Regions from separate parts of the Buttiauxella cochleicola genome, predicted to be linked through region 2. Evidence: predicted binding sites of a transcription regulator. Region 2 holds the regulator's gene; the other holds the start of a gene.
What was found. The regulator sigma-54, encoded in region 2, starts transcription at its own class of promoters, with help from an activator protein. The targets are predictions, from matches to a motif close to GTTGGCACANNTTTCGCTNT.
Positions count from the first base shown of each region.

Region 1: a site for sigma-54 is predicted at 4,791-4,810, ahead of LVQ79_RS04475 (gamma-glutamyltransferase family protein). Genes of this name have one in related genera too.

Region 1 covers NZ_JAJSOU010000003.1:6,063-21,825, reverse strand. Annotated here, with positions in the region: gene LVQ79_RS04505 (amidohydrolase) at 1-373, shown strand, start outside; gene uraH (hydroxyisourate hydrolase) at 374-709, opposite strand; gene uraD (2-oxo-4-hydroxy-4-carboxy-5-ureidoimidazoline decarboxylase) at 706-1,221, opposite strand; partial or broken gene hpxK (allantoate amidohydrolase) at 1,204-2,460, opposite strand; gene LVQ79_RS04485 (pyridoxal-phosphate-dependent aminotransferase family protein) at 2,460-3,701, opposite strand; gene LVQ79_RS04480 (MurR/RpiR family transcriptional regulator) at 3,892-4,731, opposite strand; gene LVQ79_RS04475 (gamma-glutamyltransferase family protein) at 4,848-6,434, shown strand; gene hpxX (oxalurate catabolism protein HpxX) at 6,445-6,633, shown strand; gene LVQ79_RS04465 (AtzE family amidohydrolase) at 6,630-8,009, shown strand; gene hpxZ (oxalurate catabolism protein HpxZ) at 8,020-8,403, shown strand; gene puuE (allantoinase PuuE) at 8,447-9,403, opposite strand; gene hpxA (allantoin racemase) at 9,435-10,172, opposite strand; gene LVQ79_RS04445 (NCS1 family nucleobase:cation symporter-1) at 10,395-11,888, shown strand; tRNA gene LVQ79_RS04440 (tRNA-Asp) at 11,933-12,009, opposite strand; gene dnaQ (DNA polymerase III subunit epsilon) at 12,144-12,875, opposite strand; gene rnhA (ribonuclease HI) at 12,928-13,404, shown strand; gene LVQ79_RS04425 (methyltransferase domain-containing protein) at 13,352-14,119, opposite strand; gene gloB (hydroxyacylglutathione hydrolase) at 14,156-14,911, shown strand; gene mltD (murein transglycosylase D) at 14,983-15,763, shown strand, end outside.
Region 2 covers NZ_JAJSOU010000019.1:4,972-20,734, forward strand. Annotated here, with positions in the region: gene LVQ79_RS19830 (calcium/sodium antiporter) at 230-1,207, shown strand; gene kdsD (arabinose-5-phosphate isomerase KdsD) at 1,223-2,209, shown strand; gene kdsC (3-deoxy-manno-octulosonate-8-phosphatase KdsC) at 2,226-2,792, shown strand; gene lptC (LPS export ABC transporter periplasmic protein LptC) at 2,789-3,364, shown strand; gene lptA (lipopolysaccharide ABC transporter substrate-binding protein LptA) at 3,333-3,893, shown strand; gene lptB (LPS export ABC transporter ATP-binding protein) at 3,900-4,625, shown strand; gene rpoN (RNA polymerase factor sigma-54) at 4,730-6,163, shown strand; gene hpf (ribosome hibernation promoting factor) at 6,186-6,473, shown strand; gene ptsN (PTS IIA-like nitrogen regulatory protein PtsN) at 6,552-7,043, shown strand; gene rapZ (RNase adapter RapZ) at 7,097-7,951, shown strand; gene npr (PTS phosphocarrier protein NPr) at 7,948-8,220, shown strand; gene mtgA (monofunctional biosynthetic peptidoglycan transglycosylase) at 8,222-8,950, opposite strand; gene elbB (isoprenoid biosynthesis glyoxalase ElbB) at 8,947-9,600, opposite strand; gene arcB (aerobic respiration two-component sensor histidine kinase ArcB) at 9,834-12,182, opposite strand; gene mnmL (tRNA modification radical SAM protein MnmL/YtqA) at 12,233-13,165, opposite strand; gene gltB (glutamate synthase large subunit) at 13,846-15,763, shown strand, end outside.

The DNA of each region.
Region 1 (15,763 bases), on a different contig from region 2:
TGGCTGGCGCATTCTGCCGCAGGTTTGTTACGACTTACGCTTCCCGGTATTTTCACGCAACCGCAACGATTACGATCTGGCGTTATATGTGGCGAACTGGCCTGCCCCGCGCTCTTTGCACTGGCAAAGTTTGCTGGTGGCTCGCGCCATTGAAAACCAGGCGTATGTGGCAGGCTGCAACCGCGTCGGCACCGACGGTAACGGTCATCATTACCGTGGCGACAGCAAAATTATTAATCCGCAGGGCGAAATTCTGGCGAATGGCGAAGCCCATCAGGCGATGCGCCTCGACGCCGATTTATCGCTGATCGCTTTGCAGGAATACCGCGAGAAATTCCCCGCCTGGCAAGACGCAGATCCGTTTAGCCTGTAATCAACTTCCCCGATAGGTCGACCACGACCACGGGGAAATCAGAAACGGCAGGTGATAATGCCCGCCGTGTTGCGTAATAACGAAATCAATTTGTGCCGAGGGATATAACGTCTCTCGGTGTGTTTTTGCAAAATATGAACCGATCTCTGCGCTCAGACGATAGCGCCCTGGCATCAACTCTTCCGAAGTGAAATCTTTCAGGCGCCCGTCAGAATCAGTGACTCCGTGCGCAATCCGTTCCCAGTTTCCTGCAGTTTGGTGCTCAAGGTAAATCACCACATCCGCGGCTGGTTTACCCAGTGCCGTATCAAGAATATGAGTACTCAGTTGGCTCATTGGGCAAATACTCCTTCCAGACGTAGTAACGTGATTTGGCGTAATTGCTCCAGCGCTTCAGTTTCTTCCTGTGCAGGGGAATTGTTCAGGCGGCGATGGAGTTCAGTGAGAATATCTTCACCACTTCGCCCTTTCGCACGAATAAGAAACACGCGCCCAAACCGCTCTTCATATTCAGCATTACCCTGTGCCAGTGCGAGAGTTAACGCGCTATTTTGCGTATCTACAGCAGACTGCTCGCCTTTAGAAAATAGGGCTTCTTTGCCATCGCCCTGTGCTTTTTCACCGATACGCGCATGTGCCGCCAGCGCATGATCCAACTCCTCCCCTCCCCAGTCCAGCGTCAGTTGCGAAGCGTAATGCTGTAACACGTCAACGTTTAAATATGGACGCGCTGCTACCAGCTTTTCGGTCCATGCAGGGATTGCCACACATGGCGCTATCAGGTTTAGGGCTTCATTCTCTGAGCCATCGTTAAATTCAATCAGGGTATTTTTCGCAGCCAATGCCATAACCGTTTGCGTATAAGCCCTCACAGCTTGCATCACATCAACTTCCATCACTGACTCTGCAGGATGGTGGCTAATTCCACGGTCACAACGCGCAAACAACATACCCACCGGCCACTGTTCAGCAATCGCAATCGCATCATGCCCCGCGCCACTTGGCAGAGATAAACTACGCCCCTGCACCGAAGCAATGGCTGATGTTAACTGGCGCTGTAAACCCGCGTCGCATGGCGTGGCGGGAATCGAATAATAGATTTCAGAGTCGAACGTCACACCTCGTTGAGCGGCGATTTGCTGCGCTTCGCTTAACAAGCTTCCCAGCAATGCTTCCAGATCTGCATCTCTCGGGCTACGGATATCCAGCGTGAGCAGGACTTCACCTGGAATAACATTCGCCGCGCCCGGCAAGCATTGCAGCGAGCCGACTGTCGCAACAATATCTGGGGCGTAAATGGCAGTCGCGCTTTCGATGTAAGTCATCCAATTAGCGGCGGCCGCGAGCGCATCTTTACGAATAGTCATCGGCACCGTGCCTGCATGCCCTGCTTCGCCAACAAAGCGGCATTTCAAACGGCGAGCGCCGTTAATGGCGGTCACCACGCCGAGCGCCAGATTTTCACACTCCAGCACCGGCCCTTGTTCAATATGCAATTCGAGATAGGCGCTGAACTCTTCCGGACTACGCGCAGCACTTTTAATTCGTGAAGGGTCAAAACCGGCATTGACCAATGCTTGTGCAACGCTAATCCCTGCAGCATCAACACATGCCAGCCAGTTATCCGGCCAGGTTCCGGTCACCCCACGGCTACCTAATAATGTGATGCCAAAACGCGTGCCCTCTTCATCTCCAAAGCCAACGATTTCAATCGCCTGTTCGAGCTGAAGATCGTGATGGTATAAATAACCGACTACTTCCAACGCAGCCAATACACCCAACATGCCATCGTAACGACCGGCATTGCGCACAGTATCGAGATGAGAGCCCAGCAAAATGGCCTGAGCGCCTTCACTTGCCCCTTCGTAGCGCCCACAAATATTGCCCACGGCATCCTGCCAGGTAGTCATCCCGACCTGCTCCATCCAGTTTGCCACCAGATGATTAGCGCGTAGATGTTCAGGGGAAAGATACACACGCGTGAGTTGGCCTGGCGTTTCACTAATTTGCGCCAGTTCATCCGCTCGCTGCATCACGCGCTTAGCAGCAATGCTGGCTTCGGCGGCATTCATCACAAGTTTTACCATCAGCTTTTTCCTTGTGAATAAACATCCCATGCAGCCTGCATCGCCGCCCCTTGCGTCGTTTTGAAACCAAGCCGGTTCAATACTGCTTCAAGTGCAGTCAGAGTTTGCAACACGCAATCTTTACGCGCGTTATAACCCATGGTGCCGATGCGCCAGATTTTGCCTTGCAGCGGGCCGAAAGAGGTGCCGATTTCGATATGGAAATCTTCGAGCAACATTTTGCGCACCTCTTCTCCGTGAACCACTGATGGGATCACCACGCCAAGTACGTTATTCATTTTGTGTTGGAGGTTTCCGAAGGTTTCCAGACCCATACCTTGTATACCGGCCACCAGCGCCCTCCCATGCAATTCATGACGAGCGATTCCAACATCCAAACCTTCTTCGAGAATAATGCGCGCGCATTCACGGGCGGCGAACAACATGCTGGTCGCTTCCGTGTGGTGGTTCAGGCGCTCCGGCCCCCAGTAATCCATCACCATGCCGAGATCGAAATAATTCGAATAGATCATTTCGTCGTCGCCATCCTGGTGCGCAGCCGTACGGATCCCTTCTTCAACACATTTACGGCGGCGAATCACCTCTTCCATCTGTGCGCTGAGAGTTATCGGCGAACTGCCAGACGGGCCGCCGAGGCATTTTTGCAGTCCTGCGGAAACTGCGTCTAATCCCCAGCCATCCGTTTCAAGCACATTGCCACCAAATGAAGCCGTTGCATCGGTATAGAACAAGACTCCATGACGACGGCAGATTTCGCCCAGCTCAGCCAGCGGCTGCAACATAGTCGTGGAAGTGTCGCCCTGAACGGTCAACAGTAAACGTGGTTTAACACTTTTGATGGCATCTTCGATTTGATCCGGGGTAAACACTTCGCCCCAGGGAACCTCAATGGTGTGAACTTCAGCACGGCATCGACGTGCTATTTCACATAATAGATGGCCGAAACGCCCAAATACCGGCACCAAAACTTTGTCGCCCGGACGAATCGCTGACAGCAGAATCGCTTCGATACCAGAACGGGAAGTCCCATCGACCAGCATCGTCCAGCGGTTTTGCGTGCGGAAAAGCTCACGATACAGCACCATCACTTCATTCATATAGCCAGTCATCACCGGGTCATACTGCCCAATCAACTGGCTCGCCATAGCTCGTAATACACGGGGATCGGCATTGATTGGACCCGGCCCCATCAACAAACGGTGTGGCGGATTGATTTGCGCGAAGTGCTGAATATCTAACATGGCATTTCCTTTAGTTCTATATGAAACAAAAGATTCTTTATAAAAATATTCTGCAACTAATGTGCCATTCATTTTCATCAGTGGCAAAGAAACAAAAGCCGATACTTAACGTAAATAATGATACTTACCTGACCAGGTTAATGAACCAGAATGGTTCCCACGATGTGTGCAAAAGCACCAACATGGTGCGCTAGCGTTGTTCTAACTCATCAAGCTCAGTATAGAGTTCGGCAATATGATGAATGCGCTGACGACCAGTGGTTAACGCTTCATGTAGCACTGCGTTGGCTAACAGATTCACCAGACTCATCGCACTGCTATAACTATCGAAAGCTGAAACGCTGTCCAGCGGTGCCGCAAAGTGCCAGCGGCAGTATGGGGTCAGGCCGGAACCCTGTGCTTCGCTCATTACCAGCAGCGGTACCTGCCGCTTATGTAAATTGGCCAGCAGTGGCTTAATGATGCGAGGTCGCCTGCGGAATGCGATAGCGATAACGCAGTCATGTTCGTTGATATCCACCACCTCTTCTGCCAGCGTCTGCCCTGGTTGAGGCAATAACCAGACATCACTACGAACCTGTAGTAACTGCTGGCGTAGGTGCATCGCTACAGGCCATGAATTTCGTAAACCAATAATAAAAATACGTTTTGCTGAAGTAAGTGCCGAGACTACATCGATAAATTGTTGAGTATCTAACAAGCTAACCCACTGTGTCAGGTTGGCCATTTCCTGTTTGTAATGCCGCGCCAGTAACGTGTTACCTTGTACTGCATCGCGGTTTTCCGTCAGGGGCATTCCGCTCTGACGCAAGGTTCGCAGTTCTTCACGCATATCTTTGTATCGGTCATAACCCAGGCGCTTAAATAGACGACTCACAGTGGCTTTAGATACGCCAGAAAGATGGGCCAACTCAGCGCTGTTGTAGCTAATCAGGTCATCAAAATGATCGACAATAAAAGCAGCAACTCGCTGTTCCTGCGGAGAAAGCTGCTCGTATGTCGCTCTTAAGCGCTCGTCTAATTGTTTCATTATGACCTCTGTAACTATTGTTTCATTCGAGCCTGACACAGTGAAACAAACCGCGTCAACCTGGAACATCTCTTGCTTAAATATATTACCCAGCTTCCGTTCTGAGAGATAAAACGATGATGCAAAGCAATATGGCACCTTCCGGTATGGCCGTTACACCGCACCACTTAGCCAGTGAAACCGCATTATCCGTGTTGCGCCATGGTGGTGATGCCATCGAGGCGATGGTGGCAGCGGCGGCAACGATCGCCGTGGTTTATCCTCACATGAATGGCATTGGCGGCGATGGTTTTTGGTTGATAGTACCGCCGGAAGGTGAGCCGATTGCGATTGATGCCAGCGGTGCTGCGGGATCACTCGCATCGCTGGAATTTTACGCAGGCGAAACATCGATTCCTCATCGTGGCCCCAAAGCCGCGTTAACCGTGCCTGGAACCCTTAGCGGTTGGGACGAAGCGCTAAAAATTGCCGCACAGCTTGGTGGTGGGCAACTGCCGCTCTCGCGCTTACTTGCCGATGCGATTCGCTATGCGGCTGATGGCATTCCGGTGACCCAATCTCAAACGCTTGCGACCCATAGCAAATACGACGAGCTGGTTAACATTCCCGGATTTGCCGAAACCTTTTTAGACCGAGGCGAAATCCCCCGCGCGGGCAGCCGTTTCACTCAGCCACGCCTGGCCGAAACCTTAACGCGCCTGACAGTTGAAGGGCTTGATAGCTTTTATCGCGGCCCGCTCGCAGCCCTGATCACCGAAGAACTTGCTGAATCAGGCATGCCGATTACGTTGCAGGATCTTGCCGCGCAACGCGCCAAACGGCGCATCCCGCTGCATCTGAGCCACCAGTTGGGCGATGTTTATAATATGACGCCGCCGACGCAAGGCTTGGTTTCACTGGCGATCCTGGGGATCACCGAGAATCTGGATATGGCACAAGCCAGTGAAACTCAAACAGTTCATCGCATCGTCGAAGCGACCAAAAAAGCCTTTGCGCTGCGGGACAAATACATCACCGATCCACGCCATATCACCACGTCCATCCAGAGTTTGCTTGAGCCAGAAGCGCTCGCCGCCCTCGCCGCAGAAATTGATGACAACCAGGCCGCAGACTGGGGAGCCGGCAAAGGCCCCGGCGACACGGTGTGGATGGGCGTGATAGACAGCAGCGGCCTGGCGGTTTCGTTTATTCAGAGCATTTATCACGAATTTGGCAGCGGCGTGGTGCTGCCAAAAAGCGGTGTGCTGTGGCAAAACCGGGGGGCGGCGTTCAGCCTCAACCCGGAAAGTTTGCTCAGCCTGGCTCCCGGAAAACAGCCGTTCCACACGCTGAACCCGGCCGCCGCACGCCTGGCTGACGGGCGCACGATGGTTTACGGCTCGATGGGTGGCGACGGGCAACCGCAAACTCAGGCGGCTATTTTTACGCGCCACGTAATTCAGGGCATACCGTTACAAGAAGCTGTAACCGCGCCAAGATGGTTATTAGGCAGAACCTGGGGGCAAGCCTCCGACAGCCTGAAATTAGAAGGTCGGTTTAGCCCGGAAACTTTCAAAGCACTGCGTGAATTGGGTCATGAAGTCGAAGCATTGCCAGATTTTAGCGAAGCTGTGGGCCATGCCGGAGCCATCGTGCGCCATACCAACGGTATGCTTGAGGGCGCATACGATCCACGCAGCAACGGCAGCGCAGCCGGATTTTAAGGAGAACAAAATGCTATTAAATTCTATCGACTGGCCCGCGTACATCAAAGTCATGGAGCAACTGCTTGACGTTCCTCTTGATGAGCCACGCCGCCAGGAACTTGAAGTGCAATTGACTCGCATGGAGAAACTGGCAGAACCGCTCATGGATTTTCCATTGCCTGAACGCCAGGAAGTCGCGGGGATTTATAAGCTATGAATGCACTCTCCATTCGCGATATTCAGCAAGGATTAGCTATTGGCGAGTTTTCCGCACAGGAACTGGCGCAGCTTACGCTTGCGAAAATCGAGCAAGCCAATTCTGAAATTAATGCGTTTACGGAAATCACTGCCTCGCGTTTACTGCAAGAAGCCGCCGCCATTGACCAACTCCGTGTGCGCGGGGAAACGCTGCCGCCGTTGGCTGGCGTGCCTTATGCGGTAAAAAATCTTTTTGATATTAAAGACGTAACAACGCTTGCCGGGGCCGAGCTATTTAGTATGCAATCGCCCGCCAGCACTGACGCCTTCGCGATTAAAAAATTAAACGCTGCCGGAGCCATGCTTTCAGGCGCGCTGAATATGGATGCCTACGCCTACGGCTTTACCACCGAAAATAGCTATTATGGCGCAACCCGCAACCCGCATGATTTAACACGAATTGCGGGCGGTTCATCCGGTGGCTCTGCCGCAGCCGTCGCGGCTGGAATGGTGAATTTTACCCTCGGCACTGACACTAACGGCTCGATTCGCGTCCCCGCTTCGTTATGCGGCATTTTGGGTCTGAAACCGACTTTCGGCAGATTGTCGCGCAGCGGCAGCCAGCCTTTTGTTGCAAGCCTGGATCATATCGGCCCGCTGGCGCGCAGCGTGGACGATCTGGCTCTGGTTTATGATGCGCTTCAGGGAAGGGATGCGAATGACCATTTCCAATCGACTCGGGGAGTTGAACCCCTCGCCGATAAACTGGAACAGCCGGGGAATTTACGCTGTGCGGTGTTGGGTGGTTTTTTTGAGACTTGGTGTGATGACGATGCCAAAACTGCCGTCGCTCGAGTGGCTCAAACGCTTGAAGCACTGGATTACATCACGTTGCCTGAAGCTGAATTTGCTCGCTCGGCAGCATTTTTGCTCTCTGCCGCTGAAGGGGGAAACCATTACTTACCGGCACTACGTGAACAGGCGGAACGTTTTGAGCTTAACTCCCGTGAACGCCTCCTGGCTGGAGCGATGACACCATCAGCCTGGTACACTCAAGCGCAACGCTTCCGATCATGGTTCCGGGATAAAACTTTACCGCTCTTCGAAAAGTATGATCTGCTTATCGCACCAGCAACACCCTGTAGTGCCACACTAATTGGACAGCAAACCATGCAAATTAACGGGACGGAGCTTCCCGTGAAAGCCAGCATGGGTATGTTGACACAACCTATTTCATTCCTTGGTTTACCAGTCGTCACGGTGCCATTGATGACTGCAAGTGGGCATCCCATCGGTGTGCAGCTCATTGCACCACCATGGCGGGAAGATATCTGCCTGAGAGCTGCCCATCAGCTTGAAATACAGGGTATGCTGGCAGGGAAAACCACCAGGTAAGGTAAATACTATGATGCGTGACAATATTGATCGCCCGGCAATCGTCAATGAGGTGAGTGCCGCTTTTTACCGCTACGAACAGGCGTTGATCAGCAACGATGTTGCGGTCTTAGATGAGTTGTTTTGGGCCGATCCCCGTACCGTTCGCTTTGGTGCGAGTGAAAATCTTTATGGTATCGATGAGATAAGAGCTTTCAGAAATGCTCGCTCGTCTCAAGGGCTAGACCGGCTTTTGCAAAATACCACCATCACCACCTATGGCGATGATATGGCTGTTGCCAGCACTGAATTCACCCGCGAGGGAAGCGACAAAATTGGCCGCCAGATGCAAACATGGGTCAAATTTCCTTATGGCTGGCGAATTGTCGCCGCACATGTCAGCGTGATGGGTTAAAGACCGTGGGCGGGAAACGAAATGTCACCCGCCGCCACATCATTTATTCACAATATGGATGCGTCTTCACCCAATGCTCGGCAATCTCCTGACGACGGCAAATCCACACATCATCATGCTGTTGCACATAATCAAGAAAACGCTGCAACGCTCTGAAACGACCCGGCCGCCCCAGTAAACGGCAGTGCATACCGATAGACATCATTTTCGGTGCAGTTTCCCCTTCTTCGTACAACACATCAAAGCTGTCTTTCAGATAGGTATAAAACTGTTCGGCGGTGTTAAAACCCTGCGCGGTTGCAAAGCGCATATCGTTGGCATCAAGCGTGTAAGGCACCACCAAATGCGGTTTTGTCGAACCATCGCTACAGCTAACTTTGCTCCAGAATGGCAAATCGTCGCCGTAATAATCGCTGTCGTAAAGGAAGCTGCCATTTTCCGCCACCAGCCGACGCGTATTCGGACTATCGCGGCCGGTATACCAACCGAGCGGTTTGCTGCCGAACAAATCTTCGAGGATTTCGATGGCCTGGTGCATATGCTGGCGCTCAGTTGCCTCATCCAGATTTTGATAGTGGATCCAGCGCCAGCCGTGACTTACCACGTCGTAATCAGCTGCTTTTATTGCTTCAACAATTTCAGGGTTACGCGCCAGTGCCATTGCTACGCCAAATACCGTCATGGTCAGGCCACGTTTTTGGAACTCGTTATGGATGCGCCAGAACCCGGCTCGCGAACCGTATTCATAGAGAGAATCCATCGACATATGGCGGTCAGGGAAACTGGCCGCACCGATGATATCGGAAAGAAATTGTTCCGAGCCGCTGTCACCATGCAGAACGTGGTTTTCACCCCCCTCTTCAAAATTGAGAACGAACTGCACAGCTACGCGGGCGTTATTTGGCCATTGCGCATGTGGCGGCTTACCCGCATAACCTTTCATGTCACGCGGGTAGTTTTCAGTGAAGTGATAGTTTTTAGTTTTCGGTACTTCATTCATGGTTCGGTTCCTTATGAGCCGAGCCAGAATTTCAACTCAGCATGTCAAAACAGCCTGATAACGGCTTTTTATTCGGATACGCGAGGTCACCATGTTTGCTGGTTCCAAGCCCAAGAGCGATGAGGGACTCGACCATTTTCACAGCTGCTGTTACGCCATCAATTACGGGAATACCCAACTCAGCAGTAAGTTCCCGTGCAAGATTAGCCATCCCGCCACAACCGAGCACAATCGCTCCGCTGTTATCTTCTTTCATGGCTTGTATACAACGCTCGCGCACCTTCATCTGAGCAAGACCCGTGCCATCTTCCAGAGCAAGTACCGGTAAATCGATCGCATGCAGCGCTGCGCAGTGGTGCTCGAAGCCATACTGGCGTAATAAATGACGCGCAATAATCACAGTGCGCGGCAAAGTGGTGACGATAGAAAAACGTGTCGCAACCATGGTTGCAACATGCATCGCAGCTTCGGCGATGCCGATAACCGGGCCACTGGCGAGTTCACGTGCGGCCAGTAAACCAGGATCGCCAAAGCAGGCGATGACGTGACCACTGACCCCCTGCTCTTTGCCAAGTTTGATTTGCTCAAGCACACCAATAGCCGCTATCGCTTCATCAAAATGTCCTTCTATTGACTCCACGCCCTGTGATGGGCAAACCGCGATGATTTCGCTGGAAGGTGCAGCGACACTGCGCGCCGCTTGCGCGATGGTGTGCGTCATTGCCACGTTAGTATTCGGGTTAATCACCTGAATCAAATGTTTCGTCATGTTGAGTCCTCTGTATTTTTTGCCACCGGTTTAGCACCAGATCCGGGCAACGAAATGTTAAAATGCACCATAGCAAAGCGCAATAAGTAATCACACGGCCTTATTAATGCACCAAAAAGCCTGAATAATCCATTTGTTCCACAAAACATGAAACCTGGCCCGGTTAATGCAACGAAAGTTGCAGACATTCCGTCAGCATCTGTTTTTAAAGGAGCAGATTTCATGCCAAACAATGAAAATACGTCATCAGCTTTGACCGAGAGCGCCAATGCCGGCTACAGCCTGCGCCTGTGTAATGATGATCTGGCGCCGACGCGCAACCAGACATGGTCCTGGTACAATATTTTTTCTTTCTGGATGTCCGATGTTCACAGCATGGGTGGCTATGTGGTGGCTGCCAGCTTCTTCACACTAGGGCTGGCAAGCTGGCAGGTTTTGCTTTGCTTGCTGGTAGGGATTTGCATCGTACAGCTGTGCGCGAACCTGGTAGCAAAACCTAGCCAAATGGCGGGCGTACCCTACGCAGTAATTTGCCGCCAGGCATTTGGCGTGTTCGGTGCCAATATTCCGGCAGTGATACGCGGGTTAATCGCGTTCGCCTGGTACGGTATCCAGACTTATCTGGCCGCAAATGCATTGATGCTCGTTATGCTGAAATTCTGGCCCTCGCTTGCGCCAATGACCACCGGGCATTTCCTGGGGCTGTCGCATCTCGGCTGGGTTTGCTTCGGCATTATGTGGGTGCTTCAGGCGATGGTGTTCTGGCACGGCATGAACGCTATCAAACGATTTATTGATATTGCAGGGCCTGCGGTATACATCGTGATGATGGCGTTGGCGGGCTGGATTTTGTATCAAACTGGATTTGACGGAATTTCATTTACGCTTGCCAGCAAACAACTTAGCTCTGGTGAGCAGGCGTGGCAGATGCTGACCGCAACGGCGCTGGTCGTTTCATACTTCTCAGGCCCATTGCTGAACTTCGGTGACTTCTCGCGCTATGGCAAGAGTATGAAAGAGATCCGTCGTGGCAACCGCTGGGGGCTGCCGTTTAACTTCCTGCTGTTCTCTATCGTGACCGTGGTGATTGTTTCCGGTACACAATCCCTGTTTGGCAAAATGATCACCGACCCTATCGAAACGGTAAGCCATGTGGGCAATAGCCTCGCGATGGCCATCGGTTTACTGACCATGATCACCGCCACTATCGGTATTAATATCGTGGCAAACTTTGTATCACCTGCTTTCGACTTCTCGAACTGCTCGCCGCAAAAAATCAGCTTCCGTACCGGTGGGATGATTGCAGCCGTGGGATCTGTACTGCTGACACCATGGAACTTGTTCCAGTCACCAGAACTTATTCACTACACGCTGGATGTGCTGGGTGCGTTTATTGGGCCACTGTTCGGTATTCTGCTGACTGACTTCTACATCATTAAACGCAGCAAAATCTATATCGACGATCTGTTTGATGACACGCCAAAAGGCCGCTACTGGTACAAAAGTGGTTTCAACCCAAAAGCGATTCTCGCACTGCTGCCATCGGTTACCATTGGCTTAATCATCAGCTTTATTCCGGCACTGCATGAGGTGGCTAACTTTAGCTGGTTTATCGGCGCATTCCTGAGTGCAGGCTGTTATCGCTGGTTGGCACGTGCAGATAAAGTGAGTGACGTTGCGGGATACAATGGACAGGTTGTAGTTTCGAAGGAATAAAACGACGAAAGCCTGAATCATTTCTGATTCAGGCTTTCTAATTGTGGCGGAACGGACGGGACTCGAACCCGCGACCCCCTGCGTGACAGGCAGGTATTCTAACCGACTGAACTACCGCTCCGCGTTTTGTTCCCCGTCGGGAACGAGGCAAATAATACGTATAGGGCTGATGAGCGTCAACGTTTTTTCTTATTAAACTAATCGTTTGCCGTTAATTTCACCCAAACGGTGATTTTTAATGCATTTGCGCTGCTTTTATAAACGCCACAGGCAACTTCCGCCCTTTTTTTCCACCAGGTCGAGTCGCGATTCATGCGCTTCCAGTTCTGTATCGCTGGCACGAATGACGCGTATACCCGAACTGCGGCGTACAACACGTTGAATTCCGTTATCTCCACTACGCTGCTGCACATCCCCTTCCATCGCAAACTTCAGAGAAGTTTGTCCACCCGTCATCATTAAATAGACGTCGGCCAGAATTTGGGCATCGAGCAATGCGCCGTGCAACGTTCGCTTGCTGTTATCTATTTCATAACGTGAGCAAAGTGCATCGAGGCTATTACGCTTGCCCGGGAACATTTTTCGGGCGAGAGCGAGGCTATCGGTAACTTTGCAGAAGGTATTAGTTTTTGGAATATCGCGTTTGAGTTTGCCGAACTCATAATCCATAAACCCGATATCAAACGATGCGTTATGGATGACGAGCTCTGCGCCGCGAATATAGTCCATGAACGAATCAGCAACCTGATCAAAGGTTGGCTTGTCTGCCAGAAACTCATCGGCAATTCCATGCACGCCAAAGGCTTCCGGGTCTACCAGACGATCAGGTTTCAGGTATACGTGGAAATTATTACCCGTCAGGCGGCGGTTGATGACTTCAACCGCACCGATTTCAATAATGCGGTGCCCTTCATAGTGAGCACCGATTTGGTTCATACCGGTGGTTTCTGTATCGAGGACGATCTGTCGTGTAATTGCTGTGCTCATGGCGCTCGTTTATGTCAGACTTGGTTTTTTAATCACAGGAAGTCTACCAGAGATGCGCAAACAGGTAGAAATTTTCACCGATGGCTCTTGCCTCGGCAACCCGGGCCCGGGTGGATATGGTGCTATTTTACGCTACAAACAGCACGAAAAAATTTTTAGCGTCGGCTTTCGCCTGACCACAAACAATCGCATGGAAATGATGGCGGCAATCGTTGCACTTGAGGCGTTGGTCGAGCCTTGTGACGTTGTGCTTAGCACCGACAGCCAATATGTTCGTCAGGGTATTACCCAATGGATTCATAACTGGAAAAAACGTGGCTGGAAAACGGCCGATAAAAAACCAGTCAAGAATGTCGATTTATGGAAGCGACTGGATGCTGCCTTAAGCGAGCACAAAATCAGTTGGGAATGGGTGAAAGGCCATGCCGGTCACCCTGAAAACGAACGTTGTGATGAACTCGCCCGTGAAGCTGCTTCTAATCCAACTCTCGAGGACGTGGGTTATCAGCCAGAGACGGCGAAGCCTTAGTTGCTTCACGAAATTGCCGTGTTGCCCCCACAGCTGAGCGGATTTGCGTTTTTGCTTTCCTGCTTTTCATTGGATTGAGCGTAAGAGGCAATGTCCGCTTACGCGCCACAATGACATGCATGCATCCCAACGCAGGAAGATGGGTACTGAGCATTTTCCCACCTTGTTTACTCCAGGGTAAAACCTGGAAACTGCGTTGGTGCATCACTTCAAAATTCAGCAATGCCAGCCAATCGAACATCCTCATCGGCGTAAACATTCGGCAGCGATATGGCGCACGTTTGCGGATAAATGGCACGACTTTGCCTAAACCTAATAAACTCACCGGGTTGAAACTGCTGATAATTAGCCAGCCATCATCAATTAATACCCGGTCAGCTTCACGCAATAACCCATGAGGATCCTGGCACCACGGCAATGTATGAGCCAACATACATGCATCGACTGATTTACCCGCAAAAGGCAAATACAGCGGATCGGCATTCACCTGGAGTCGTTCGCCTTGTAAGGCAACATTAACCTGGTGTGAAATAGCACAGGCCTCTGTGTTGATTTCGGTGCTTAAGTTACCGATTTTCAGCAAGTGGAAACCAAACATCTTAGCAAACCACGGCTGAAGTTGGGATTCCAGCGCCTCACGGTAGTACTCGCCCCAGGGCAGTTCTCCCCAATGATGCGGTGAAATGAAATTTACAGGTATCCTTGCCGGTTTCATCACTACCTTCTTAGCGCAATTCAGAGAGGTTGAATTATGAATCTTAACAGTATTTCTGCGTTCCAGGATAACTACATCTGGGTTCTGAATGATGAGCAAGGCAGATGCATCATCGTCGACCCGGGCGAAGCTCATCCAGTACTAAAAGCCATTGAAGATAACCACTGGCAGCCAGAAGCTATTTTACTGACCCATCATCACAACGACCATGTTGGCGGCGTAAAAGAACTACTCAAAAAGTATCCAGGCCTTGTGGTATATGGCCCAGAGGAGACACAAGATAAGGGAACGAACCGGGTAGTCAGAGAGGGCGAAACGGTCAATATTTTGAAGTATGAATTTACTGTAATTGCCACACCGGGTCACACTTTAGGACATATCTGTTTCTATAGCGCACCTTATCTTTTTTGCGGTGACACGATGTTTTCTGGCGGCTGCGGAAGGCTTTTTGAAGGCACGGCGGGAAATATGTATGATTCTTTTCAAAAACTTAACAAATTACCCGCCGATACGTTAATTTGCTGCGCACACGAATACACTCTTTCAAATATGAAGTTTTCCTTATCTATCCTTCCAGACGATGAGAAGTTAAACCGATACTGTCGAAAAGTTAATGAGTTACGTGCAAAAAACCAATCAACCTTACCAAGTTCTCTGGTAAATGAACGCGAAATAAATTTATTCTTAAGAACAGATGATATTGATTTAAAAAGAAAAATAAACAAAGAAACAAACTTGCAACAACCACAGCAAATATTCGCCTGGTTACGGACAAAGAAAGATACCTTCTGAATTTTTTGGTTGTGTTGTTTTAAAGTGGAAGGTATTCTTGCTCGTCTTTTAAGCAACCATTTGACACACACATGAAGGCAAAAGCGATATTACTCGCCTCTGTTTTGCTTGTGGGGTGCCAGGCGTCAAGGCATGACGGCAACATCCAACAGCACGCACAGAGTCTGTCTGCAGCTGGTCAAGGTGAAGCAGGAAAGTACACAGGTTCGCGATGGATGGACGATGGGACATACCTCGCGGATAACCAAAACTTGTGGAACTTCATTGGCGACGAGCTAAAGATGGGGGTACCGGAGAATATCCGGATCCGCGAACAGAAACAGAAGTACCTGAAGAATAAGAGCTATCTCCACGATGTAACATTACGGGCAGAGCCGTATATGTACTGGATTGCCGGGCAAGTTAAGAAACGTAACATGCCAATGGAACTAGTACTGCTACCCATAGTGGAGAGCGCTTTTGACCCCCACGCTACCTCTTCTGCGAATGCCGCTGGCATCTGGCAGATTGTACCGAGTACGGGTCGAAATTATGGTTTAAAACAGACCAAAGCATACGATGCACGTCGTGATGTAGTGGCTTCCACCACTGCCGCACTCGATATGATGCAGCGTCTGAACAAGATGTTTGACGGCGACTGGTTATTAACCGTAGCGGCGTACAACAGCGGCGAAGGTCGTGTACTGAAGGCAATGAAAGCGAATAAAGCTCGTGGTTTACCAACGGATTTTTGGTCGCTTTCACTGCCACGGGAAACCAAAATTTACGTACCAAAAATGTTGGCTTTAAGTGATATTCTCAAAAACAGCAAAAAGTACGGCGTACGCTTACCAACTACTGACGAAAGCCGTG
Region 2 (15,763 bases):
CATCTTTCCTTTTATCAAGTTCACGGACGAAGCATTGGATAGCAACTCAGTTCCAACCCAACATTTTCACAGAATGTTATCAGCCCTGATTAGCGAAAACTGGCATTTGTTTTACTTTTCTGCCACATAAAGTCAGAATTAAGAATTCATCATGGCCTACAGATCTGTATGCTCTGCCGGTACTTTCACAGCAAGAGACCGGCGATTATACCTGAATAAAGGATTTTGCATGCTGTTAGCTACAGCTCTGTTAATTATCGGTTTGCTTTTGGTCGTCTATGGCGCGGATCGTCTGGTGTTCGCCGCCTCGATACTTTGCCGTAGTTTCGGCGTTCCGCCACTCCTTATCGGTTTAACCGTTGTTAGCATCGGGACATCCTTACCTGAACTGCTCGTCGCAAGCTCTGCTGCTCTAAATGGCCAATTGAATTTAGCGGTGGGGACAGCATTAGGTTCGAATATCACCAATATCTTACTGATTCTCGGCTTAGCGGCACTTTTGCATCCATTTACCGTGAATTCCGATATTCTACGGCGTGAATTACCCCTAATGTTAGTCGTCAGTGGCGTGATCGGCTGGCTTCTTTTTGATAACCAGCTTAGCCGCATTGATGGCGTAATACTGATTGCTGTCGCAGTAGCTTATCTGCTGTTTACGATTAAAATAGCTCGCCTTGCCGGAAATGAAGGTGCTGACAACCTGACCCGCGAACAGCTGGCAGAGCTTCCTCGTGAAGGGAGCCGTCCCGTCGCATTTTTATGGCTCGCCGTGGCTTTAATTATTATGCCGATGGCCACTCGCATGGTTATCGATAACGCCAGCGTACTGGCACATTACTTTGGCATAAGCGAGTTAGTGATTGGCCTGACGATTATTGCTGTGGGCACGAGCCTGCCTGAACTTGCAACGACCATAGCAGGTGCACGTAAAGGTGAAGATGATATTGCGATTGGCAATATCATCGGCTCGAACATATTCAATATTGTTTTGGTATTGGGTATTCCTGCCTTGATTGCACCGGGTGAAATTGACCCACATGCCTTTGCTCGTGACTATTGGGTCATGTTGGTAGTCAGTGCCATTTTTGCAGTACTTTGCTGGCGTAAATCACGCTCTATCGGCAAGGCAGCAGGTGCTCTGTTAACATGTAGTTTCTTCGTATGGATTGTGATGCTGTGGTTTATTGCATCACCTGTCGTAGGGTAAAGCGGAACGGAAATTATGTCACAGATAGAATTACAACCGGGTTTTGACTTTCAGCAAGCAGGTAAAGAAGTACTGAAGATCGAACGTGAAGGCCTGGATCAGCTTGGGCAATACATCAACACAGACTTCTCTGCGGCCTGTGAAAAAATGTTTTATTGCCAGGGCAAAGTCGTTGTCATGGGTATGGGCAAATCAGGTCACATCGGTAAAAAGATGGCGGCAACTTTTGCAAGTACCGGTACACCTTCGTTTTTCGTTCACCCAGGTGAAGCAAGCCATGGCGACCTCGGCATGGTTAGCACACAAGATATTGTTATCGCTATTTCTAACTCTGGCGAATCTAACGAAATTCTGGCGCTGATTCCGGTTCTTAAACGATTGCAGGTGCCACTGATTTGCATCACCAGTCGCCCGGAAAGCTCAATGGGCAAAGCGGCCGACGTCCATCTTTGTGTCAAGGTTCCCCAGGAAGCTTGTCCGTTAGGACTGGCTCCAACGTCCAGCACCACGGCAACGCTTGTGATGGGTGACGCGCTTGCTGTTGCTCTGCTGAAAGCTCGTGGCTTTACTGCAGAAGATTTTGCTCTTTCTCACCCAGGCGGTGCATTGGGACGTAAACTGTTATTACGTGTCAGCGATATTATGCACACTGGCGATGAGATCCCGCATGTCAGTAAAGATGCTTCATTGCGCGATGCATTACTGGAAATAACGCGCAAAAATATGGGTATGACCGTAATCTGTGACTCCCTGATGAAAATTGAAGGGATCTTTACTGATGGTGATTTACGTCGGGTCTTTGATATGGGCGTTGATCTCCACTCCCTGAATATCGCAGATGTCATGACTGTCGGCGGAATTCGTGTTCGCCCAACGTTATTGGCGGTTGATGCACTGAACTTGATGCAGTCCCGCCATATAACCTCAGTACTGGTTGCAGATGGCGAGCAACTACTGGGTGTGGTACATATGCATGACATGCTACGCGCAGGCGTGGTTTAACAAAGGATTAGCCTTAATGAGTAACCATGAAGCGTCTCTTGCCACTTGTTATGGGCCGGTAAGCACGCGCGTGATGGAGCAGGCAGCAAACGTGCGCCTGCTTATTTTAGACGTTGACGGTGTAATGTCTGACGGCCTGATTTATATGGGTAATAGCGGCGAAGAGCTGAAAGCATTCAACGTCCGTGATGGCTATGGAATTCGCTGTGCACTAACCTCTAATATCGAAGTGGCGATTATTACTGGCCGGAAAGCAAAACTTCTTGAGGACAGGTGCGAAACGCTTGGCATCACCCATCTTTATCAAGGGCAATCTGACAAGCTGCTGGCTTTTCAGGATCTATTAGATAAGCTCGCCATTCCAGCTGAGCAAGTGGCTTATGTCGGGGATGATTTAATCGACTGGCCTGTAATGGCTAAAGTAGGCTTGAGTGTCGCGGTTGCGGATGCTCATCCTTTACTTATTCCTCGTGCCGACTACGTTACACGTATTGCTGGCGGACGAGGAGCAGTACGCGAAGTCTGCGATCTCCTTTTACTGGCTCAAGGAAAGCTTGATGAGGCCAAAGGGCTATCTATATGAGTAAGACCAGACGTTGGGTTATCATCCTGCTTTCATTGCTGGCACTGGTATTGATTGGTGTAAATCTGGTCGATAAAGACACTGTTGCACCACAAACAGTGAATAGTAACGAGCCAACCTATAAAAGTGAACATTCTACGACCCTCGCCTACAGTCCTGAAGGGGCTTTAAATTACCGGCTGGTCGCAGAACACGTTGAATACTTTTCCGATACCGCTGTTTCGTGGTTCACCAATCCGGTGATGACACAGTACGACGAAAACAAAGTAGCAACCTGGTCATTACGGGCAGATCGCGCCAAACTGACTAACGATCGGATGCTGTATTTGTACGGAAATGTGGTGCTGACAGCCCTGACACCAGATTCACAGCTACGCAAAATTACCACGGACAATGCGCAGGTTAATTTAGTCACTCAGGATGTTGCCTCTGATGACCAGGTAACCTTGTACGGAACCAGCTTTAACTCTACCGGCCTCAAAATGCGTGGAAACTTACGCAGCAAAAATGCCGAGCTGATTGAAAAGGTTAGAACATCCTATGAAATCCAGAATAAACAAACTCAGCCGTAATTTAGTACTGACCAGTACGCTTTTAGCCGCCAGTTTTTCGGCATTTGCGCTGACCGGTGATACCGATCAGCCGATTCACATTGAATCTGACCAACAGTCGCTGGATATGCAAGGCAACGTCGTCACCTTCACCGGCAATGTGATCGTGACGCAAGGCAGTATCAAAATTAACGCCGATAAAGTCGTTGTAACCCGCCCAGGCGGTGAACAAGGCAAAGAAGTGATTGATGGTTATGGTAACCCCGCCACTTTCTATCAGATGCAGGATAGCGGTAAGCCTGTAAGCGGCCACTCAGCGACCATGCACTATGAGTTACAAAACGACTTTGTGGTTCTGACCGGTAATGCATATCTGGAACAGGTAGATAGCAATATCAAGGGTGACAAAATTACCTATCTGGTTAAAGAACAGAAGATGCAGGCCTTTAGCGAAAAAGGTAAACGTGTCACCACCGTTCTGGTTCCTTCTCAGTTGCAGAAGAAAGACGGCAAAGCTGCTCCAGCACCTGCCCCGAAAAAGAGTAACTAATTCGTTATGGCTACTTTAATTGCAAAACATCTCGCCAAAGCCTACAAAGGCCGCCGCGTTGTTGAAGATGTCAGCCTGACCGTTAAATCAGGTGAAATTGTCGGTTTACTTGGACCTAACGGTGCAGGCAAAACCACGACTTTTTACATGGTTGTTGGCATTGTTCCGCGTGATGCTGGCAACATCATTATTGATGACGAAGACATTAGTCTTCTGCCGCTTCATGCTCGCGCACGTCGTGGGATTGGGTATTTACCGCAAGAAGCGTCAATTTTCCGTCGTTTGAGCGTGTTCGATAACTTGATGGCAGTCCTGCAAATTCGTGATGACCTTAGCGCTGAACAGCGTGAAGACCGCGCGAATGAGTTGATGGAAGAGTTTCACATTGAGCATTTGCGCAATAACCTCGGGCAGTCTCTGTCTGGTGGTGAGCGCCGTCGTGTTGAAATTGCCCGCGCTTTGGCTGCAAACCCGAAATTTATTCTTTTGGACGAACCTTTTGCAGGTGTTGACCCAATCTCCGTCATCGACATCAAGCGGATTATCGAGCACTTGCGCGATAGCGGGCTTGGTGTGCTGATTACTGACCATAACGTACGCGAAACGTTGGCCGTGTGTGAACGAGCCTATATCGTAAGCCAGGGCCAGTTAATTGCCCATGGCACGCCTGCGGAAATCCTGGAAGATGAGCATGTTAAGCGCGTCTATCTGGGCGAAGAGTTCAGACTCTGATAGGGTAGGAAGTATAATTATTAATACTCTGGGTAATTCGAGTTGCCCACGTTCCTGCAACTTGAAGTATGCCGGGTATATACCTGAGGAAGCTCGCTCTGAATATGAAGCAAGGTTTGCAATTACGGCTTAGCCAACAACTTGCTATGACTCCACAGTTACAGCAGGCAATTCGCCTGTTGCAGCTGTCAACGTTAGAGCTGCAGCAAGAACTCCAACAAGCCCTGGAAAGTAACCCACTGCTTGAGCAAACCGATCTGCATGAAGAAATTGAAACTCAGGAAGTTCGTGAAAATGAAGCTTTAGACACTCGTGAGGCGCTTGAACAAAAAGAGATGCCTGACGAATTGCCGTTAGATACCAGCTGGGACGAAATCTATACCGCCGGTTCCCCATCGGGCGCCGGTTCAGATTATAGTGACGATGAGTTGCCGATTTATCAGGGGGAAACGACTCAGTCACTCCAGGATTACCTGATGTGGCAGGTCGATTTAACCCCGTTCTCTGATACCGACACTGCCATTGCGACATCTATTGTTGATGCCGTTGACGAAATGGGCTATCTCACGGTTTCGCTGGAAGAAATTCTGGAAAGCATGGGCGATGAAGAAATCACCATCGACGAAGTGGAGGCGGTACTTAAACGCGTCCAGCGTTTTGATCCTGTTGGAGTTGCCGCACGCGATCTACGCGATTGCTTACTCATCCAGCTTTCTCAATTTGCCCGTGAAACACCGTGGCTGACCGAGGCACGACTGATTGTCAGCGATCATCTGGATCTGCTCGCCAATCATGATTTCCGTAGCCTGATGCGCGTCACTCGCCTGAAAGAAGAAGTTCTGAAAGAGGCAATGTGCCTGATTCAGTCTCTTGATCCACGCCCAGGCCAATCGATTCAAACCAGTGAACCCGAATATGTCATTCCCGATATTCTGGTCAAAAAGATTCAGGGGCGCTGGACGGTAGAATTAAACGCCGACAGCATTCCACGCCTTAAAATCAATCAGCAGTACGCTGCGATGGGTACCAATGCCCGCAATGACAGCGACTCGCAATTTATTCGCAGTAACCTGCAAGAAGCGAAGTGGTTGATTAAAAGTCTTGAAAGTCGCAACGATACGCTGCTGCGCGTCAGTCGCTGTATCGTTGAGCAGCAACAAGGTTTTTTTGAGCACGGCGAAGAGCACATGAAACCGATGGTTCTTGCTGATATCGCCCAGGTAGTCGAGATGCATGAATCGACTATTTCCCGTGTGACCACGCAAAAATATTTGCACAGTCCACGCGGCATTTTTGAATTGAAGTATTTCTTCTCCAGCCATGTGAATACCGAAGGCGGAGGCGAAGCCTCCTCTACGGCGATTCGGGCACTGGTGAAGAAATTAATTGCTGCGGAAAACCCAGCGAAACCTCTGAGTGATAGCAAGTTAACGACTATGCTATCCGATCAGGGGATCATGGTGGCACGCCGCACTGTTGCGAAGTACCGAGAGTCTTTATCCATACCACCGTCAAATCAGCGTAAACAGCTGGTATGACTTAACCGATAAGGAAGACACTATGCAGCTCAACATTACAGGACATAACGTCGAAATCACTGACGCACTGCGCGATTTTGTGAGTACGAAGTTTGCCAAACTGGAGCAGTACTTCGATAGAATTAACCAAGTCTACATTGTGTTAAAAGTGGAAAAAGTCACGCATATTGCCGATGCAACGCTTCATGTGAATGGTGGTGAAATCCATGCAAGCTCTGATGGCCAGGATATGTATGCGGCAATTGATGGCTTAATTGATAAACTGGCGCGCCAGTTAACCAAACATAAAGATAAACTAAAACAACACTGATAATCCGGGCAACTGTTCCAGCATAGACGGCTCGTTACTTAACGGGCCGTTAGCATAACAGGGTGCTTAGGTGAACTTATGATGAACAACGATTCTGCTCTACAACTTAGTAATGTCCTGAACAAGGAATGTACTCGTACCAACGTACATTGCCAGAGTAAAAAACGTGCACTGGAAATCATCAGTGAGCTGGCAGCAAAGCAACTCGGCCTGCCACCACAAGTGGTTTTTGAAGCCGTGCTGACGCGCGAACGTATGGGGAGCACCGGTATCGGTAACGGTATCGCTATACCTCATGGGAAGCTGGAAGAAGATACCACCCGCGCCGTTGGGGTGTTTATTAAACTGGAGACCCCGATCGCATTTGATGCGATTGATAACCAGCCTGTAGACCTCATGTTTGCGCTGCTTGTACCTGCGGATCAAACAAAAACGCATTTGCACACTTTATCTCTGGTGGCAAAGCGTCTGGCAGACAAAACAATTTGTCGACGCCTGCGTTCTGCGCAAAGCGATGAAGAGCTTTATCAGATCATTACCGAAACAGAAAATGGTAGTGAAAGTGAATAATCTGGCTGTGGTTGTGTTGAAATCACAGCAAGAGAAGTTGGGGGAGTGAAAAAATGGTGCTGATGATCGTCAGCGGCCGCTCTGGTTCAGGGAAGTCTGTAGCCTTGCGTGCACTAGAAGATATGGGATTCTACTGTGTAGATAATCTACCAGTGGTGCTGTTACCTGATCTTGCCAAAACTCTCGCGGAGCGAAAAATTTCTGCGGCAGTGAGCATCGACGTGCGTAACATGCCGGAAAACCCGGAAATTTTTGAACAGGCGATGAGTAATCTGCCTGACTCATTCTCGCCACAATTGTTATTCCTCGACGCCGATCGCAATACGCTGATCCGTCGTTACAGCGACACGCGTCGATTGCATCCACTTTCCAGCAAAAATCTTTCATTAGAAAGTGCTATTGATGAAGAAAGTGACCTGCTGGAACCACTGAAATCCAGAGCTGATCTGATTATTGATACCTCTGAAATGTCAGTGCACGAACTTGCGGAAATGTTGCGTACACGTCTGCTCGGCAAGCGTGAGCGCGAATTGACTATGGTATTCGAGTCCTTCGGCTTTAAACACGGTATTCCAATCGATGCTGACTACGTGTTCGACGTGCGCTTCCTGCCAAACCCGCACTGGGATCCTAAGCTCCGTCCGATGACCGGTCTCGACAGACCCGTCGCTGCGTTCCTTGACCGTCACACTGAAGTGCACAATTTTATCTACCAGACACGCAGCTATCTTGAGCAGTGGTTACCAATGCTGGAGACCAACAACCGCAGCTATTTGACTGTAGCAATTGGTTGTACAGGCGGTAAACACCGTTCAGTTTATATTGCTGAGCAACTGGCAGACTATTTCCGTTCGCGCGGCAAAAATGTGCAATCCCGTCACCGTACGCTGGAAAAACGCAAAACATGACCGTAAAACAGACCGTTGAGATCACCAACAAACTGGGCATGCACGCGCGCCCAGCAATGAAGCTGTTCGAACTGGTGCAAAGCTTTGATGCCGAGGTGATGCTGCGTAACGAGGCAGGCACGGAGGCGGAAGCCAACAGCGTGATTGCATTGCTGATGCTGGATTCCGCTAAAGGTGGACACATAGAAATTGAAGTTACCGGGCCTGAAGAAGAGCAAGCCTTGAATGCGGTTATCGCCCTGTTTAATTCAGGTTTTGACGAAGACTAATTTACTTCAGCTCATTGTGCGCCATGAATGACTCGCCACCCAACTGGCGCATCTGGCGCAATATCCATTGCTGCCGCTGGCGTACATAGCCAGAAGGTGCATTCGCTTTAAAGCGAATCGGATTGGGCAATACAGCAGCCAGTAATGCCGCTTCTGATGCCGTCAGACGGCTTGCTGGTTTGTGGAAATAGCGCTGTGAAGCGGCTTCGACACCAAAAATCCCCTCGCCAAATTCCGCGATATTTAGATAAACCGTGAGAATGCGGCGTTTAGTCCAGACGGCTTCCATTCCCAGCGTTAACCCAGCCTCAAGACCTTTACGGACATAGCTACGTCCATCCCATAAAAACAAGTTCTTGGCAGTTTGCTGAGAAAGTGTCGATGCGCCGCGAACGCGATTTTCATTACGTTCATTATGGGCAATGGCCTTTTCGATAGCATTAACGTCAAACCCCCAGTGGTCGGGAAATTTCTGGTCTTCTGCCGCAATAACTGCAAGCCCCATCAATGGTGAGATCTCATCCATGCTCACCCAATCCGAGTGAGCGACGTAACCAAAATCACCGCTAAACCAGGCGCTGAGCTGCCGCTCTACCATTACGGCTGAAAACGGCACAGGCAAAAAGCTAAACAGAATAATCCCCGCCAGCCAGACTCCAGCGAAAGCCAGTACACCGCGCAACAACCAGCGCTTCAGGGTACTCAAGAGCGCAATTCGCCCTTTCTTCATGCAGTCATATCCACAACGCGAGCGACCAATTTCTCGATGCCCAATGCGGCTTCATCAATACGTGTTGCCAACATATAAGCTGGCGTAGTCACTACTTTTTGCTCTTCATCAACCACGATATCATCCACCGGGCAAGGGACATGTTCTGCCCCCATCTCTTCAACGATTTCTGCGGTGTCGATATCCGTGCCAATGGTCAAACGCACTGGTACATCAAGAATCTTTGGCAACATCACAGGAGCAATACAGATAAAACCAAGAGGCTTACCCTGCGCGTGACAATCCCTGGCAAGGCGGCGTAAATCGCCATCAATCTGGCACTCACTACCTTTACAGGCAAAATCGCACAGATTTTTTGCCGCACCAAAGCCACCCGGAACAATCAACGCATCCAGTTCGTTGGCATCGGCCTGCTCCAGAGGGGTAATAGCCCCACGGGTAATTCGAGCAGCTTCAACCAGTACATTACGATGCTCATTAGACTTATTATTAGTCAGGTGATTAATAACATCTGCTTGAGGTTTATCAGGTGCAAAACAAACAGCTTCAGCGCCAGAGCGAGCGATTGCCAATAGAGTTATAACAGCTTCTTGAATCTCGCTACCGTCGTAAACCCCACTGCCACTAAGCACCACACCAATCTTCTTCATTCGCCATTCCTATTGATCATGCGATAATTATCATCAGTTATTATGATTTGATCGCTATGCTTCACACATTTTACTGATTCACGTAACAAATCATTTAAGATTTGCTATCTTAATGCCTGAGCAGCATACGAGATTATCGGCTGCGCCGACTGGATAAAAACTTATAACTTACGGCGCAACCGGGCTTTTCCCTGGTGTTGGCGCAGAATTCGCGCACCCCGGTTTATCCGGGGTCATTTTTTGGGGGCGTTCGCAACCCAGGCTTTCAGAACATCAACATCGTGTTGCCATTCCTGCTTCAATTCTTCAATCCACTCACCCACATTTTCTGACCAGGCTGGTAAGTCCGGCGACTGAATTTGCTGAGCAACTTGCTGCAAATGACGTAGCCCAATAGAGCCCGCAGCACCTTTAATTTTATGGCCTTCTTCCACCACACCTTTCTGGTCGCGAGCGGTCATATTGGAATCCAGCACACTCAGGTAACCCGGCATCATTTTTTCGAACATCGCCAGTCCATCAGTAATCAGTTTTGGTCCTACTAAGTCCATGTACTGCTCAAGCATCGGAATATCGAGCAAGGCTTGTTGCTTTTCACTATTAACTTGAGACATTGGAGACTCCTTTTCAGACTCTGACTTTTGGTTGTCCCAGAATTTTTGGATCATCGCCATCAACGCCGGAACTGCGAGTGGTTTGCTCAGCACGTCATCCATGCCAGCATCCAGATACTCTTTTTTATCTTTCAATACGTTAGCCGTCAAGGCCACCAGCGGCGGTAAATCTTCGCGGGGGTAACGAGTTGTCAGCTGACGGGAAATATCCAGCCCCGTCATATCAGGCAACTGAATATCCAACAGCACCAGGTCATATTCTCCTGGGGTGAATTTTTCTAACGCCTCTTTGCCCGTCATTGCGACATCTACGCTATTACCGAGCTTCTCAAGCACCGAGCGTGCAACAATCACGTTGAGCTCAATGTCTTCCACCAGCAACACGTGCAACGCTGGCAGCGGCATTTCGTCGTCTTCGAGGGTATCTTCAACTTCATCCGCCACACGCGGTGCCTGAATAGTCAGGGTAAACAGAGAGCCTTCACCCGGCTTACTGCTAACGGTAATATCGCCACCCATGCTCTTAGCCAGACGGCGCGATACCGCAAGACCAATCCCCGTACCGGTTGCTGGTTTACCACCATGGCTATCTTTCACCTGATAATACATGGCGAAGATCTTGTCCTGCTCATCCTGAGGAATACCAATGCCGGAATCCTGCACTTCAAAGCGCAGCGTATTTTCTTCTTCATAACGCACACGAACCGCTACCAGTCCGCCTTTCGGCGTAAACTTCACCGCATTGCTAATCAGGTTCCAGAGAATCTGGCGCAAACGCGTACCGTCCGTCACCACTTTATGCGGCAACGGCAAGGTTGGGTTCATTTCGAGCGTCAGCCCCTTTTGCTGCGCCTGCAAGCCGGAGAGGTTTTCAAGATCAGCAAGGAAGCTGGTGAAATCAATCGGTTGGTTATCAAGCTGAACCTTACGGCGCTCAAGCTTATCCATATCAATGATATCGTTGAAAATATTACCAAGCGTAATCGCGGATACGTGGATGGTTTTAAGGTAGTTCGTTTGTTCAGGATTGAGCTCGGTATCAAGCAAGATACGGCTTAAACCGACTATACCGTTCAACGGTGTACGTAGTTCGTGGCTGATCGTAGAAATGAAGGTAGTTTTGTCACGGCTGGCGCGCTCAAGCGCATCCTGATAACGCTTACGCTCAGTAATATCGCGACCAAAGCCCATCAAGCCATGGCGTTTGCCGACACGGTCGTAGTAGGGAACTTTACGGATTTCAAAACAGGCTTTACGCCCATCAGGGTAATCCAGCCATTGTTCGTAGGTGAGGGAAACATTATGACGGAATACTTTCTCGTCGGTTTCGATAACCTTCTGCGCCGCTTCTGGCGAATAAACATCTTCCGGTTTCAGGCTAATCAGCTGTTTTTCGCTTTTGCCCGTCAACAGTTCCATCGCACGGTTACAACCGGAAAACTCTTTGTCTTCATTACGATAAAAAACAAGGTCAGGAGATGCGTCGAGAAATGAGCGTAAAAACGACGATTGCTGCTCAAGCTGTAGTTGCGTCTCTTCACGTTCCTGCATCTCAACTTTAAGTTGCTCCAGCATCGTCTGGCGTTCATCTTCCGCTTTAACGCGGTCGGCGATTTCCTGGTTCAGTTGGGCAATATTGTCTTTGAGCTGCACATTGAGTTTTAGATCTCGTTCGCGCATCTCCTCGAGTTTTTGCACAAGCTTAGAAAGCCGCTGGCGCGACTCTTCAAGTTGCTCAACCACCACAGAAAGGAAATAGACGGCCCAGGGAGTAATTAGCAGGCCAAAGAAGATAGAACGGACGACATCAATACTTTCAACCTGGCCGCGTAATAACATCGTCACGGCCATTTGTACCACGATAGCCAACACCACCAGGGCTGAGGCCAGTAACAAAGAGAAGCGCACTAATCCGAGCTTCACCATCAAATCAACGTAATATTGCGCCAGTAACCGGATTTGCTTCATGGAACGTTTCCCTCGTCATCAATCAGCTAAATATACCGCACGCTTAGGGATTACAACAGAATTGCCGGGCTCCATGGTGTACCTATCGCCGAACCTTGTGTGCCATGCTCAGTCAGATACTTATCGATAGCGCCCATCCCGGCCCAACGATTCTCACACCACAGTGGTGCCAACAGGGTTGGTTGCCGAGCGTTAGCCGAAATTCGGTGGAACACGACATCAAGCGGGGTATGGCGAATCATTTCACCGGCCGTTGTCGCATACTCTTCTAATTCAATCGCCTGCAAGCGTCCTGCCTGCCAGCTTTTGGCCATCGTGCTGCCGTTGACGATATGCAATGGGTGGAGTTTGATACCGTCCACGCCTGTCTCAACGACTTTTTCCAGCGTCTCCATGGAGTGTGATTTCGTTTCACCCGGCAAGCCGACAATAAGATGACTGCAAACTTTCAACCCACGTGCTCGTGCTCGGCGTGTGGTTTCCTGGTAACAGGCAAAATCATGCCCACGATTAATACGATGCAATGTTTTGTCATGAGCCGTCTGTAAACCTAACTCCAGCCAAACTTCGTAGCCTTTATCGTGATACTCACTTAACAGATCCAGCACACTATCCGGTACGCAGTCAGGACGAGTCCCCACGCATAAACCAACGATACTGGCCTTGCTGACCGCTTGTTGGTACATCGAACGTAGAACCTGAACTTCAGCCCATGTGCTGGTGTACGCCTGGAAATAGGCCAGATAATGTTGAGCACGATTCACTAACTGTGATTGGCGCTCCAGTTGGTCGGCGATAGAGTGGTTTTGTTGGGTTTCATCGGCAAAAGAGGCAACATTGCAAAAAGTACACCCCCCACGCCCAATGGTGCCGTCGCGGTTTGGGCAACTGAAACCGCCATGCAGCACGAGTTTATGGACCTTATGGCCATAACGACGCTGAAGATCGCCACCAAACATATTGACTAATTTTTGTAACTGCATAATCTGATGGGCCGCCCTGTAAAAGGGACGTAGCCTGCCATTATCTGCCCAATTTAGCGATGACCTGGATCAATCGCTTTGGCGCAGCTTTATCCATTGCATAACAATGCAAAATTAGTGCAAGTTTACGCACGCAAAAGATGATTACTTTTCCTTATGTTGACTCCCTATTTTTAAAGAATATGTGACCTTGTGAAAAACAGTGTCATACAACACGCCAACCCGCATTGATAGCACAAGATCCTGCCAACTTAGATATTGCCAGCACGGTCTGGAATTTTGCAGCCCGCCAGATAGTGAGAGAGATCACAATACCCAAGCGATTCCCCTGCCGCTTAAATACGATAAAAATGATAATAAAATGTTTACATTCATGATGTTAAATACCATTTAGCACATAATCGTATAAATAAGAATGCCATTTGACCTGTGTGCGCTTTCCCGATAACTTGGAAATCCGCTGGAAGCTTTCTGGATGGGTACTGTGCCCATCATATTTATGCAGTAATTTAGATTCCCTCTAAAGCAAGTCCTCAACACTTGTGAAACCGGATGCGTTAGACATCAAGAGGGCGACACACGCGGTAAGCGTAGATTCGCAAACCCCGTCGCCATGCCCTTGCTGCGTCTGGACGCAAACGGTATCGGGAATCACGTAGAGCCTGGGGAGGTTCACTGATATGTTGTACGATAAATCCCTTGAGAAGGATAACTGTGGTTTCGGCCTGATCGCCCACATAGAAGGCGAACCTAGCCACAAGGTAGTGCGTACTGCTATTCACGCACTGGCCCGAATGCAGCACCGTGGAGCAATCCTCGCCGATGGTAAAACCGGTGATGGTTGTGGCCTGCTGTTGCAAAAACCTGACCGTTTCTTCCGAATCGTTGCGGAAGAACGTGGTTGGCGTTTGGCAAAAAATTATGCGGTAGGCATGATTTTCTTAAACAAAGACGACGCGCTGGCAAGTGCAAGCCGCCGCATCGTTGAAGAAGAGTTGCAAAACGAGACCTTGTCGATTGTCGGCTGGCGCGAAGTGCCAACCAATGAAGACGTACTCGGTGAAATCGCCCTCTCCTCAAAACCTCGCATCGAACAAATTTTTGTTAATGCTCCGGCTGGCTGGCGCCCACGTGATATGGAACGTCGCCTGTTTATCGCCCGTCGCCGCATTGAGAAACGCATCCAGGATAAAGAATTCTACGTTTGTAGTCTCTCCAACCTGGTTAACATCTATAAAGGTCTGTGTATGCCGGCAGACTTGCCGCGCTTTTACCTGGACCTGGCGGACTTACGTCTGGAATCAGCTATTTGCCTGTTCCACCAACGTTTCTCCACCAACACAGTGCCACGCTGGCCGCTGGCTCAGCCGTTCCGCTACCTGGCGCACAACGGTGAAATCAACACCATCACCGGTAACCGCCAGTGGGCACGCGCCCGTACCTACAAGTTCCAGACTCCATTGATTCCGGACTTGCATGACGCAGCACCATTCGTGAATGAAACCGGTTCCGACTCAAGCTCCATGGATAACATGCTCGAGCTGCTATTAGCTGGCGGTATGGACATCGTTCGCGCCATGCGTTTACTGGTTCCACCAGCCTGGCAGAACAACCCGAACATGGACCCAGAGTTGCGCGCCTTCTTCGACTTTAACTCCATGCATATGGAGCCATGGGATGGCCCGGCCGGTATCGTTATGTCCGATGGTCGCTATGCGGCTTGTAACCTGGACCGTAACGGTCTGCGTCCAGCACGCTACGTCATCACTAAAGATAAGCTGATCACTTGTGCTTCTGAAGTTGGGATCTGGGATTACCAGCCTGACGAAGTCCTCGAGAAAGGCCGTGTCGGTCCTGGCGAGTTGATGGTTATCGATACGCGTATTGGCCGAATTCTGCATTCAGCTGAAACCGATGCCGATTTGAAGAGTCGCCACCCGTATAAAGAGTGGATGGAAAACAACGTCCGTCGCCTGGTGCCGTTTGAAGATTTACCAGACGAAGAAGTTGGCTCCCGTGAAATGGATGACGATACCCTCGCAAGCTTCCAGAAACAGTTTAACTACAGCGTAGAAGAGCTGGATTCGGTGATTCGTGTGCTGGGTGAGAATGGCCAGGAAGCTGTGGGTTCAATGGGTGATGATACCCCGTTTGCCGTACTTTCTAGCCAGCCACGCATCATTTATGACTACTTCCGTCAGCAGTTTGCGCAGGTAACTAACCCGCCAATCGACCCGCTGCGTGAAGCGCACGTTATGTCACTGGCAACCAGCATTGGCCGTGAAATGAACGTCTTCTGTGAAGCAGAAGGCCAGGCACACCGCCTGAGCTTCAAATCGCCAATTCTGTTGTGGTCTGATTTCCAACAGCTGACAACGCTTGAAGAAGAGCATTACCGCGCTGACACGCTGGACATCACTTACGACGCTTCCACCCAGTCGCTACACGAAACCGTCAATGCACTGTGCGACGAAGCTGAACGCATGGTTCGCAACGGCACCGTTTTGCTGGTGCTGTCTGACCGTAACATCGCGAAAGATCGCCTGCCAGTTCCGGCTCCGATGGCGGTTGGCGCGATACAGACTCGCCTGGTCGAGA